Regions from separate parts of the Leminorella grimontii genome, predicted to be linked through region 3. Evidence: predicted binding sites of a transcription regulator. Region 3 holds the regulator's gene; each other region holds the start of a gene.
What was found. The regulator LexA, encoded in region 3, represses DNA repair genes until DNA is damaged. The targets are predictions, from matches to a motif close to TNCTGTATGTACATACAGNA.
Positions count from the first base shown of each region.

Region 1: the regulator LexA is predicted to act here: its motif matches at 2,093-2,112, upstream of V8L73_RS07595 (DNA translocase FtsK 4TM domain-containing protein).
Region 2: the regulator LexA is predicted to act here: its motif matches at 1,605-1,624, upstream of rmuC (DNA recombination protein RmuC).

Region 1 covers NZ_CP146357.1:1,580,421-1,584,668, forward strand. Annotated here, with positions in the region: gene trxB (thioredoxin-disulfide reductase) at 38-991, opposite strand; gene lrp (leucine-responsive transcriptional regulator Lrp) at 1,556-2,050, shown strand; gene V8L73_RS07595 (DNA translocase FtsK 4TM domain-containing protein) at 2,177-4,248, shown strand, end outside.
Region 2 covers NZ_CP146357.1:302,311-306,558, reverse strand. Annotated here, with positions in the region: gene rmuC (DNA recombination protein RmuC) at 38-1,546, opposite strand; gene V8L73_RS01515 (DedA family protein) at 1,667-2,200, opposite strand; gene V8L73_RS01510 (sensor histidine kinase) at 2,307-4,052, opposite strand.
Region 3 covers NZ_CP146357.1:505,574-509,821, forward strand. Annotated here, with positions in the region: gene plsB (glycerol-3-phosphate 1-O-acyltransferase PlsB) at 1-576, opposite strand, end outside; gene V8L73_RS02535 (diacylglycerol kinase) at 702-1,076, shown strand; gene V8L73_RS02540 (hypothetical protein) at 1,116-1,514, opposite strand; gene lexA (transcriptional repressor LexA) at 2,256-2,870, shown strand; gene zur (zinc uptake transcriptional repressor Zur) at 3,005-3,460, opposite strand; gene dusA (tRNA dihydrouridine(20/20a) synthase DusA) at 3,705-4,248, shown strand, end outside.

The sequences.
Region 1 (4,248 bases), 1.1 Mb from region 3:
TTCAAAACGTCATGGACGTTTTGTCCTACAACTCGAATTATTTAGAGTATAGCGTCTCCAGATAGCGCTCTGCGTCAAGCGCCGCCATGCAGCCGCTGCCGGCGGAGGTGATCGCCTGGCGGTAAATGTGGTCAGCGACGTCGCCTGCAGCGAAAATCCCCGGGATGCTGGTTTGCGTCGCGTTGCCGTTTGTGCCTGAATGTATAGACAAATAGCCGTCTTTCATCTCAAGCTGGCCGGCGAAAATAGCGGTATTGGGGCGGTGGCCGATGGCGATAAACACGCCCGTCAGAGTAAGCTCTTCCGTCACCTGCGTTTTGGTATCCTTGAGGCGAACGCCGGTCACGCCCATATCGTCGCCCAGCACTTCATCCAGCGTTCTGTCGGTGTGCAGAATGATGCTGCCGCTGCGCACTTTTTCCATCATGCGGTCGATAAGAATCTTTTCGGCGCGGAAGCTGTCGCGACGGTGAATAAGGTGAACTTCCGCTGCGATATTAGACAGATAAAGCGCTTCCTCAACGGCCGTGTTGCCGCCGCCGACAACCGCGACTTTTTGGTTACGGTAGAAGAAGCCGTCGCAGGTGGCGCAGGCCGATACGCCCCGGCCTTTGAAGCTCTCTTCGGAGGGGAGGCCAAGATATTGCGCGGACGCGCCGGTCGCAACGATCAGCGCGTCGCAGGTATATTCTTCACTATCGCCAAACAGGCGGAAGGGGCGGGCCTGAAAGTCAACTTTATGAATATGATCGATAATGACTTCGGTATTAAATTTCAGCGCATGCTCACGCATACGCTCCATCAGGCCGGGACCGGTTAGGCCTTCTGCATCACCGGGCCAGTTTTCGACTTCGGTCGTCGTGGTCAACTGACCACCCTGTTCGATGCCAGTGATCAGCACCGGCTTGAGGTTTGCCCGCGCGGCATAAACGGCAGCGGTATAGCCTGCGGGGCCGGAGCCGAGGATCAGAAGTTGACAATGTTTGGCCATAAACGATTTCCTGTTAACGGATGGGGCTGCAAGAGTAAAGTGATTGTAAGAAAAATACACCATGAAAAAAAGCGCGTAACCCGTTTACATCAATCCTTATGATAGTTATTGCCTATTAAATGATGCTTTTTGGATAAAAAACAACGCAATTATGATTTTTTATAGAGATATGTGCTTTTTTTTACTCTTTTACTTTGACAATACAGCGTGTATTTGCGAAAACATTATCTTGTAATTACGCTAGTAATCGCGTGAATAAAGTCTATGAAGGTGGGTAATCAGGCAAGGTTACAGAGACTTACTCTTTATTTACGTGGATTAACGGCTAATTCAACTTGTTCAGCGGTTCGTTTGGTAGGGTTGCCCTGTCAAAAACAAAAACAGAGAGGACGATAAGTCTTTGCGACAGGCAGGCCTTTTGCTATTGAGGCAGGAACAATAGCAGAAGGCGCAGAGCACTATGCGGGCTATTCTTATCAAGCCTGGCTGAACGGTGGCGCCAACTATCTTTATATGGAGAGAGAGTGGTGTATCAGAAACAAGGAAGATATTGAGAGAAAAAAAATGGTAGACAATAAAAAACGCCCTAGTAAAGATTTAGACCGTATTGACCGCAATATTCTGAATGAATTGCAGATGGATGGCCGTATCTCTAACGTTGAGCTTTCAAAGCGCGTAGGCCTTTCGCCGACGCCTTGTTTAGAGCGCGTTCGCCGTTTGGAAAGACAAAAATTTATTCAGGGCTATACGGCGCTGTTAAACCCCCACTATCTGGACGCTTCACTGCTGGTTTTTGTTGAAATTACGCTAAACCGCGGCGCGGCCGACGTTTTTGAACAGTTCAACACTGCCGTTCAAAAGCTTGAGGAAATTCAGGAGTGCCACCTGGTTTCGGGTGACTTTGACTATCTGTTGAAAACGCGCGTATCCGACATGTCGGCATACAGAAAGCTGCTGGGTGAAACCCTGCTGCGTTTACCAGGAGTTAACGACACGCGTACCTATGTCGTAATGGAAGAAGTAAAGCAGAGTAACCACCTCGTTATTAAAACGCGATAAGTTCACGGAGACAGGTGCAAACCCTGTGGATTTCCGTTACACTCCTGTTTATCCATACAGTTTCAGCGCTGGGGAAATCCTGGCGCTGCCGTTTTTGCGTCACTACGATGACCTGGAGAGCCTTTCTTGAGCCAGGAATATATAGAAGATAAAGAGCCTAAGTTGAAGAAGCTGAGCAGCCGCCAGCGGCTGCTTGAAGCCGGCCTGTTGGTCGTGACGGTGTTTGCCGTTTATATGATGGCCGCGCTGGTCAGCTTTAATCCTGCCGATCCCAGCTGGTCGCAGACGGCCTGGCATGAGCCCATCCATAACGTAGCCGGGGAGAGCGGCGCGTGGCTGGCGGACGTTTTCCTGTTTATTTTCGGCATCTTGGCCTATGCCATTCCTCCCTTGATGATTTTTTCCTGCTGGATGCTGTATCGCTTTACGCGCGAACAAAAGAGCGTAGATTTTTTTGCCTTTTCGCTACGCCTTGTTGGCTTTTTGGCGCTTATCTTTTCTTCCTGCGGCCTTTTTTCCATCAGCATTGACGACTGGTACTACTTCGCGTCTGGCGGCGTCGTTGGCAACCTGATTAACAGTGCGCTGCTTCCGCATATGAACAGCATGGGGGCGACGCTGACCCTGCTGGGCATTTGGGCGGTTGGCCTGACGCTATTGACCGGCTGGTCGTGGCTGACGATCGCGGAAAAAATCGGCGGAGTGGTCATGGGCATACTGACGTTTGCCTCCAACAAGACGCGAAAATCTTCCGGTGAGCCGTACGTAAATGAAAACGACGTTGACGAACGGCGGGATGGAAGAACCGTTGTGGTCGCGGGCGATGAAGACGACGTTTTACTTCGATCCCCTACGCTGGACTTAACCGAAGAAGAAAAAGACGATTCCGACGTTAATAATGAAGTTCAGCAGACGTTCACTTTTGCGCAGGCGAAAGAAACAGAGGATGAAATCGGCGAGGGCGTTCAGCTACAGCCTGGTCGCGTTGACATTTCCATGTTTGACAGCTCGCTGGTTTCTCAAAACGTAGAAGGGCAGCCCGGTGGCGAAGAGGCGGCTGCGCCTTCCTTCACCACGCAAATGCAGCACGCTGAGCAAAGCGACACTAGCGAAGCTCCGCAACCGCATTCGTCGGCATTTTCCTTCGGGCAAACGACGTTTACCAGCGTATCGCCCATATCTATTGATTCCGAACGTGAACCTGCTGCTGAGCCTTCCGATAATCACGAACAATACGGTTCGTGGCCAGAGCCAGCGCCTGAATGGCCGTCGACAGCCGTAAATAATGCCGCTGATAGCTCGAATGAAGCGCCGGAATATAACCCCTCTGCGCCGCAGGATGCCGTATCTGAAGCGTTTAATGCGCTTTCTGCCTCTACCGCTGCGGCGGCAGCCAGCATGACTTCCGCCTCGACGGGAATGCCGTTTACGCCAGTGCCCGTAGGCGGAATGCCTCAGGTGAAGCAGGGCATCGGGCCCGAACTGCCCAGACCCAATCCGGTCCGCATTCCGACTCGCAGAGAGCTGGCTTCCTACGGCATCAAGCTGCCGTCTCAGCGTGAGGCCGAGCTGCGTGAACGAGAAAAGCTGAACGATCTGAAAATTCAGGACGTAGAGCAAAGCGTACAGAATAGCGAAGAAGATCTGGACGCCATGCAGGAAGAGGCGCTGAGAAGAGCCTTCGCCGAGGAGCAGCGTGAGCGCTACGGTGACGATTATCAGATGGACGATGCGCACAGCAGCGCCGGCGATTTCTCTGCACAAAATAGCCCGTTGGCCGGCGTATCCGCCCGTGACGAAGACGATGAACCAATGGAAAGCCGTCCGGTTGAGCCGCTGTTTACTTTGCCTTCGCAGGCTAACTCAACGGATTTTGACGATCTGCCGTTTGGCAATCTGAATGACGTGACTTCACCGGCGTTTAGTTCTGCTCCTGTGGCTCCCGTTCAGGAACAGCCCTCGCACCCGGCGGCGCTCTCTGAGCCCGTTACGCCGCGTGCAGAGCCTGATTATGACAGTCATCCGCAGGCTTCGATTCAAGCGCCGGCGTTCACAACCCAGACGCCAGCCTTTATGCCGGAACCGGAAGAAGAGTCAGAACCCACGGCTCCGTCGATGGAAGGGCTGATTCATCCTTTCCTGATGCGCAACGAGCGCCCGTTGGAAAAGCCAACCACGCCTTTGCCGTCCCTTGACCT
Region 2 (4,248 bases), 200 kb from region 3:
AACACTCTGAAACATACCCACCAATAACTCTTTTTTGTTAAATCCGAGCAATATTAGATGAATGTTCCGATGCCTCCTGACTCTCCGATATGTCCGATAAATCGTCAGCGCGGGCCGGCGTGAATATCTCCGAGCCTATCGGCCGTTTAACCTCCACGCCCAAAGCGCGGAAGCTCTCTATCTGCCCCAGCACGTTTCCTCGCCCTTGAGACAGGCGATTCACCGCCTGACGGTAGCTGCCCTGAGCTTTGTCCAGGCTGGCGCCTAATGCGGTCATATCGTCGACGAACAGCCGCATTTTGTCATACAGCTTCGCCGCCCGCTCGGCAATCAGTTGGGCGTTTTGGCTCTGGTGCTCATAGCGCCAAAGGTTGCTGATTGTTCTCAGAGCCACCAGCAGCGTCGTCGGGCTGACCAGCATGATATTATTTTGCAGCGCCTCGCCAATCAACTCCGGCTGTCGGTCTATCGCCAGCAAAAATGCGGGCTCAACGGGAATAAACATTAGCACATAATCCAGAGAACGCAGCCCCGGCAGCTGATGATAGTCCTTTCGTCCAAGCTGACGGATATGGGAACGAATCGACGCGATGTGCTCGTGCAGCGCCTGCGTTCGCTCTTGCTCATCGTCGCTGTTAAAGTAGCGTTCATAGCTGACCAGCGACATTTTCGCATCGATAACTACGTCTTTATCCTGCGGCAAATGGACGATGACGTCCGGCTGCTGCCGGTTCCCGCCTTCGCTTTGCATACTGACCTGAGTTTGGTACTCATAGCCTTCTCTAAGCCCTGAAGCCTCAAGCACGCGCCCCAGAACCACTTCGCCCCAATTGCCCTGCGTTTTATTATCGCCTTTCAACGCATTGGTCAGGTTCAGCGCTTCTTTCGCCATCTGTGCGTTAAGCTGCTGGAGATTGCGGATCTCGTGGGTCAGCGTATGACGTTCGCGCGCTTCCTGCCCGTAATTTTCCTGCACCTGACGGCGAAAACCGTCCAACTGTTCGCTTAAAGGCAGTAAGAGCCTGTCTAAACTTTGCCTATTCTGTTCGTCTACCTTCCTGCCGCTTTGCTCAAAAATGCGGTTGGCCAGATTTTCAAACTGCACCGTTAGCCGCTGCTCGCTGTTAATCAACAGGCGCTGCTTTTCCTCAGCGGCGAATCTAGTCTCTTCAAGGCGGGTCGACATCTCCCGCAGTTCAACCTCAAGCGCGCTGTTGATGCCCTGTAGCCCGCGCAGCTCCTGATTAAGGCGTTCACATTCCTCATGCCACAGCGCCTGCTGCTGCGCCTTTTCCTGCGCGGCGGCCAGGCGCGCATACACCTCGCGCAGCTCTTCTTGCCCCGCCTGCAGCGCTTTTTGCGCCGACTCTTTTTCCCGCTTCAGCCCGTCCCTTTCGCTTTGAGCCTGTTCAAGCTGAGCCGCCTGTAGCTCTAGCTGCCCCTCCAGCCGCAGGCGCGCCCGCTGGTTAATCAGCATCGACACCAGGCCGGCGGCGATAAACCCCGCCAGCGCTGCGCCAATCACGATTGTTAAGCTGCTGTCCACCGAGCCTCCGGTTGATAATTCCACTGACTGTTTAAAGTAGGGATTAAAAGTAAGGAAATACTGTATGAATGTCCAGAATGATTTAAGCAACTCCGGAAGGTAACCCGCAGAGTGGGTACGTCAAAAGCGCAGATAGTGCATCGCCCACTGTAGGCCAAAGGCGCCCGGCGCCAGCATGGCGAATCCCCACAGCATGGCGGACAGCAGGTTGACGACCTGAAACGACCTTAGCGGCATATTACAGACCCCGGCAGCTAACGGCACCGTTGCCCTCAGCGGGCCGAAGAATCGTCCAACAAACACGCCCAGCGCGCCCCAACGTTCGAAAATACGCTGGCCGCGAAGCAGCAGATTAGGATCGCGAGACAGTGGCCAAATGTGGGCAACGCTGTCCTTATAGCGCCAGCCGAACCAGTAAGAGACCCAGTCGCCAAAGAACGCACCGGCACTGGCTGCCAGCCACAGAGGCCAGAAGCCAATGCCGCTTTCGCCAATAATGGCGCCGATACCGATCAAAATGACGGTCGCCGGGACAAGCAAGGAGAGAAACGCGATGGATTCGCCGAACGCCAGCGCAAAGACGATGGGCGGCCCCCAAATTTGGTGGTCGCGCACAAAGTTCATGGTTACCTGAATAACGTGGTCAAGCGTCACGCAAAAAGCTCCGGCTGAATTCTGCACACATTTAGCCGGAAAGGCCTTTGAAAAATCAACCCTCTTTTCGCTTTTATACGTAAGACGCTCAAAACGCCCCTCGCCTTCACCCTGCCCGTGCGCATGTGCCTGCGAGGCTGTCTATTACCTCATCCTCGCCTAACGCGGGAAGCCGTATTACCACTCGCGTAAACCGTTCGGGTTCACTTTCAACGGTAATGCCGTAGTCATAGCCGTAGCGGGCCTTAATGCGCCTATCGACCAGATTCATGCCCAGCCCATCGCCGTTTAAACGCGGCTGATACAGGCCTGCGTTGTCTTCCACCACCAGCACCAGCGCAGGGCGCCCCTGCGAACCGTCGCAGTACCCTCTGATGTTGATATGCCCTTCCGTCAGCATTTGCGACGTGCCGTGCTTAATGGCGTTTTCAACGATCGGCTGTAGCGAAAAGGCGGGTAATAAAAGAGGCTCAAGCTCGGTCGGGATATCAATATCCACCGTCAGGCGATCGGCAAAGCGCGCCTTTTCAATTTCCAAATAAGCGTTGATATGCTCCAGCTCGTCGCCCAGACTTACCTCGTCGTTGCTGCGCTTGAGGTTTTTACGAAAGAAGGTGGATAGCGAAAGTACCAGGCCGCGAGCCCGATCCGGATCCTTACGGATAACGGCCGACAGAGTATTAAGCGCGTTGAACAGAAAGTGCGGGTTCACCTGTGCGTGCAGCAGCTTTATTTCTGACTGAGAAAGCAGCTGCTTTTGGTTGTCCAGCGTTCCGGCCAGGATCTGCGCCGACAGCAGGTGGGCGATGCCTTCTCCCAGAGTGCGGTTAATAGAAGAGAAGAGCTTACTTTTCGGCTCATAAAGTTTAATCGTGCCGATAACCGTTTTCTCTGCTCCCCGCAGCGGAATGACTAACGTAGAGCCAAGCTTACAGTTTGGCGTGATTGAGCAGGCGTAGGGGACCTCGTTGCCGTCGGCGTACACCACCTGATTGTCCTCTATCGCTTTATGGGTGTAGTGAGACGTAATAGGCGTGCCCGGCAGGTGGTGGTCAGCGCCGATGCCGATAAAGGCCAGCAGCTTCTCCCTGTCGGTAATGGCGACGGCGCCGACTTCCAGCTCTTCATACAGTATTTGGGCCACCCGCATGCTGTTTTGCCGATCGAACCCGGCACGCAGCACCCCCTCAGAACGGGCGGCGATTTGCAGCGCCTTCGCGGAAAAGGCCGTCGTATACTTTTCAAATATCGCTCGCCTGTCGAGTAAAATCCGCATAAACATCGCGGCGCCGATAGTATTGGTAATCATCATCGGCAGAGCGATATCGTTGACCAGATGAACCGCCTGAGAAAACGGCCTGGCGACCAGCAAAATAATCAACATCTGTAGCCCTTCCGCAAACAGCGTGATAGCGGCGACGATAAGCGGCTGAAACAGCAGATCCATGCGGTTATGGCGAATCAGGTAGCGGTGAAGCAGCCCGCCGACCAGCCCTTCGACGATGGTGGAGAGCATGCAGGCGGTCGCCGTCATGCCGCCCATGGAGTAGCGGTGCAATCCCCCCGTCAGGCCGACGAAAAAGCCGACGGAAGGGCCGCCGAGAACGCCGCCCAGCACCGCGCCCATTGCGCGCGTATTAGCGATGGAATCGTCGATCTGTAGGCCAAAGTAAGTCCCCATGATGCAGAACATGGAAAAGGTGAAGTAGCAAAGCAGCTTGTGCGGCAGCCTGATAGTGACCTGCATCAGAGGGATAAACAGCGGCGTTTTACTCAACAGGTAGGCAATCACCAGATACACGCACATCTGCTGCAGCAAAGAAAAAATGAGATCTATCTGACTGATATCCATAAGAGGTCATCTCTGGGCCGGGGACGGGAGGGAAGCAGCGCTATTGTAGCACTGCGTCATTAGAGGCAAAAGGTGGCTATATTAGGCTGATTTATATAAATAAAAAAAAAGCCAGCGCGTGGGCTGGCTAAAAATAAACACTGGAAGCAATGTGAGCAATGTCGTGCTTTCCCGGGGTGAGCATGTTGACCGCCCC
Region 3 (4,248 bases):
CAGCTTCTGGGCGATAGTCTTGTCCGTGCCGTGTTCATCCGCCATGTGGCGCAGCGATACGATGCGGGAGAAGCGAACGAAGCTGTCTCGCCCCAGCCACAGGATGACGAAAAACTTCTGGATGCCGTTAAACAGCCGCAGGCGCGGCGCGTCGTGAGAATCGTGGCCTTCGCGCCCGGGTGAGCGTCCGAACATAACGGAGACCGGCACCATTTGAATATCCAGCTGAGGGTGACTGCGGTGCAGGTCGAGATAGTCATGGAACAGCTTCACCGACTCCTCTTTTGGCGCGTAGTAGCTAAATACCCTCGGGCCATCGTGAATGAACACGTAGCGAGGAAGCAGCTGGCCGTCCATTTCGAATGGTTCCAGCGGATCGGGCAGTTCCTGCGCCAGGCACTGTCCGCGCAGCGTCAGCAGGTCTGCTTTTGAGTTATAGGGCAGAACGTACAGTATCGGGCGCGTGGTATCCAGCCCCAAATCGGCGACGGGATCGGAAGGGATGCATTTGCTACGAACCAACATTTTTATTGGAATATTCAAGAGTTTATAGTAAAGATTTCGCCAACCGGACATATATAATAAGTGCCTCTTACTGAGTGATGAAACGCAAGAATACCAGAACTGTAAGCAATCTGTGATGATGTGATAACGGATAATTGCTAAAATTGATGATAATTTTTTAAGGAGATGGTGGATAAATGAATCAGGCAACGGGATTAACGCGCATAGTAAAAGCGGCAGGATATTCATGGAAGGGGCTGTGCGCTGCGTGGAAACACGAAGCGGCCTTTCGTCAGGAGAGCGTGCTGCTGGTTGCCGCCGTAGCGGTCGCGCTATGGCTGGACGTATCCACAATTGAACGTATTTTACTGATTGGTTCGGTTGCGCTGATGGTGATTTTTGAACTGATAAATAGTGCAATAGAGGCCGTTGTCGATCGCATCGGCACTGAGCGGCATGAGCTTTCCGGTAGGGCGAAAGATATGGGGTCCGCCGCCGTATTAATTACGGGGCTGTTAGCGCTTTTCGCCTGGGGGAGCATTCTTTATCAGCACTTTTGGGGAGGCGCCTGACGCCTAATAGACGGAAGTTTAACTATTTAACGTCTTTGATTATTCCAGCGCGCGTTCACGTCGAGTGGCGATAGTGGCGATATAGGCAAGGCGTGTAAAGCGGCGTTCCTGTTTTATCTGTTCTGCCAGCCATTTATGAAGGGGATGCGTTTCGTCTGATATATAGTAGATTCGTTCGTCTCCCCAAACTTCATAACTAAAGGCGCCTTCTTCGTCTTTGTAGCTAAAGCTGATAACGACGTGAGAGTGAAGCGTTTTCCAATCACAGTGCGGACATGCTGCATTTTCTCGCTTTTTTATTTGCTGATATGGCGTCGAGAGATAAAATCGCCTGCTGCAAACGGTACATTGGCACTCTAACGTTTTGGGATTAATAACGCGTATTCCGTCGCAGTTCTTTTTTCCTGTAATAAATGCACCATAACGGATATATTCCATAACGGCATTCCCCATATTAATTAAACCTATAATTATTTATTACCATGTCGTATTGGTTCATTTATAAAAAATAAATACGGTAACCATGGGAATAAACATATGCCTTTGAAAATTAAGCATAACGCCGCGGTAAAGACCTACTAAAACTTTAATTTTAATAATAAAAAAGGAGGGAGAAAGGGATAAGGCTTTCTCCCATTAAATTGGAAAAGCAGTATTTATTATTACACTAATACAGTTGGAGCATGTAGTCGTGTTTCGTAATTTTGCTACCTTAATAATTCGTTGTCAATTAATTAAGAGGGGGAATTATTTTATTTTGAGAAATAAGTCTCATATAGAGAGAATCTGATGAGTTGTTTTTGTTTTTTTATTTTTTTTGGTTTTTTAGATTGCATTCTTAGTTCTTGTTGATGTTTTTATCTGGCTAATTTGAAATAATGACTCACTTTCTTACATTTCTTCTCCAGATTCAGCCGTCGATACCATCGTAAGCGGCGTTAGCCGAGGCGGATACGGCGTTTTGTATTTCGGAATGCGACGGATTTTTATTCAGCGGTACAAATAATGAACTGAATAATTATCTCTTGCTTCATTTCGTGCCTGAGAACGGCCAGACATTTTTTAATTCTATTTTTCGATACATCTCGTAATTATGCCGTTTAGAGGTTTCCATATGTACAATACCTGTATATACTCACAGCATTACTGTATAAAAAGACAGGCTGAAGGAATCGAGAGATGAAAGCGCTAACCGCCAGGCAGCAACAGATTTATGACATGATTCGCGAGCATATCGGCCAATCCGGCATGCCGCCAACCAGAGCTGAAATTGCCAGAACGCTCGGATTTAAGTCGCCCAATGCTGCTGAAGAGCATCTGAAAGCCATGGCGCGCAAGGGCGTTATTGAAATCGTCACCGGCGCATCCAGAGGCATCAGGCTTCTAATGGAAGAGGTGGAAGAAGCGGGCCTGCCGCTTATTGGCCGCGTGGCTGCGGGAGAGCCTTTGCTTGCTCAGGAACATATTGAAAGCCACTATCGCGTCGATCCGTCGCTGTTTCGTCCACATGCGGACTTTTTGCTGCGGGTAAGCGGAATGTCGATGAAGGACATCGGGATTGTCGACGGCGATCTTCTGGCGGTGCATAAGACCCAGGACGTTCGCAACGGGCAAGTAATCGTTGCGCGCATTGACGATGAGGTGACGGTTAAGCGCCTTAAGAAGCAGGGCAACGTCGTCCACCTTCTGCCGGAGAATGAAGAGTTCGCCCCGATCGTCGTCGATCTGCGCGAACAGAGCTTGACCATTGAAGGCTTGGCCGTTGGCGTTATTCGCAACGGTGACTGGATGTAGCGGATCAAATAGCGTCGCGCCTTGCCGCTATCTCCGGTGAGAATGCTAAGTAAAAAAGCGCCTTATGGCGTTTTTTTACGCCCTGATTTCGGCATCGAAGAAGGATATTGGCTTTATTGTACCAAGCGTAATGGCTATGCGCCGCGCTGGTTACACTGCCCGCAGGTACCGTGCGTTTCAAGCACGCTGTGCTGAATGGTGAAGCTGCTTTCGTCCGCCAGCGTTTTGAGCAACCGATCTATGCCTTCGGCATGGTGCTCAGCGACCAGGCCGCAGCTGTCGCAAATAAACAGTGCGGAAGTATGCAACGGTTCGCCGACGTGGTGGCAAACGACGTAGCTATTGGTGGATTCGATCTTGTGGATGAAGCCCTGTTCGAGTAGAAAGTCGAGCGCACGATAGACCGTCGGCGGCTTTGCCTGAGGCTCTGATTCCCGCAGCAGGTCGAGCAGATCGTAAGCGCTGATAGCGCTCGGCTGTTCAGCCATCAGCTGTAAAACCAACTGACGCTGTGGCGTCAGGCGCACGGCCCGCTGTTCGCACAGCTTTTGCACTTTGGCTAACATTGACGCGACGTTGACTGAGGACATCTCACTTCTCTCCCAATAAACAGAAAGCCGATATTACCACGCCTGAGCGAGAACGCCGAGAGGGAGCTTAATGCACTGTGACTTGCCGGATGTAAATCAATAAACCCGGCGCGCTTTCTTTTACGCTTCGGCATTCTCCCTTTTTACCTGTGATATAATCGCCGACCTTCTATCGCGCTTTCAAATGTGGAAAACGCATTTCGAGCTAACGCAGATTTAAGTTAAGAGAGTGAATCGCATCACGATGGCCAATTTTCCCCCGCACCGCTTTTCCGTTGCTCCTATGTTGGATTGGACTGACCGGCACTGCCGCTACTTCCATCGCCTACTGACGCGCCAGACGCTGCTGTATACCGAAATGGTGACTACGGGCGCCATTCTGTTTGGTAAGGGGGACTATTTAGGCTATAGCCAGGAAGAGCAGCCGGTTGCGCTACAGCTGGGAGGCAGCGATCCTACCGCGCTGGCGGAGTGCGCAGCGCGTGCGCAAGCGCTTGGTTATAGCGAGATTAATTTGAATGCGGGCTGCCCGTCCGATCGCGTTCAAAACGGGCGCTTCGGCGCCTGCCTGATGGCGGAGCCCGAGCTGGTGGCAGACTGCGTCGCGGCGATGAAAGAGGCCGTTAGCGTGCCCGTGACGGTGAAAACGCGAATTGGCATCGACGACAGCGACAGCTACGCCTTTTTGCAGCGCTTTGTTGAGATCGTCTCTGAGCGGGGTGGTTGCCAAAGCTTTACGTTGCACGCGCGTAAAGCGTGGCTGTCGGGGCTTAGTCCAAAAGAGAACC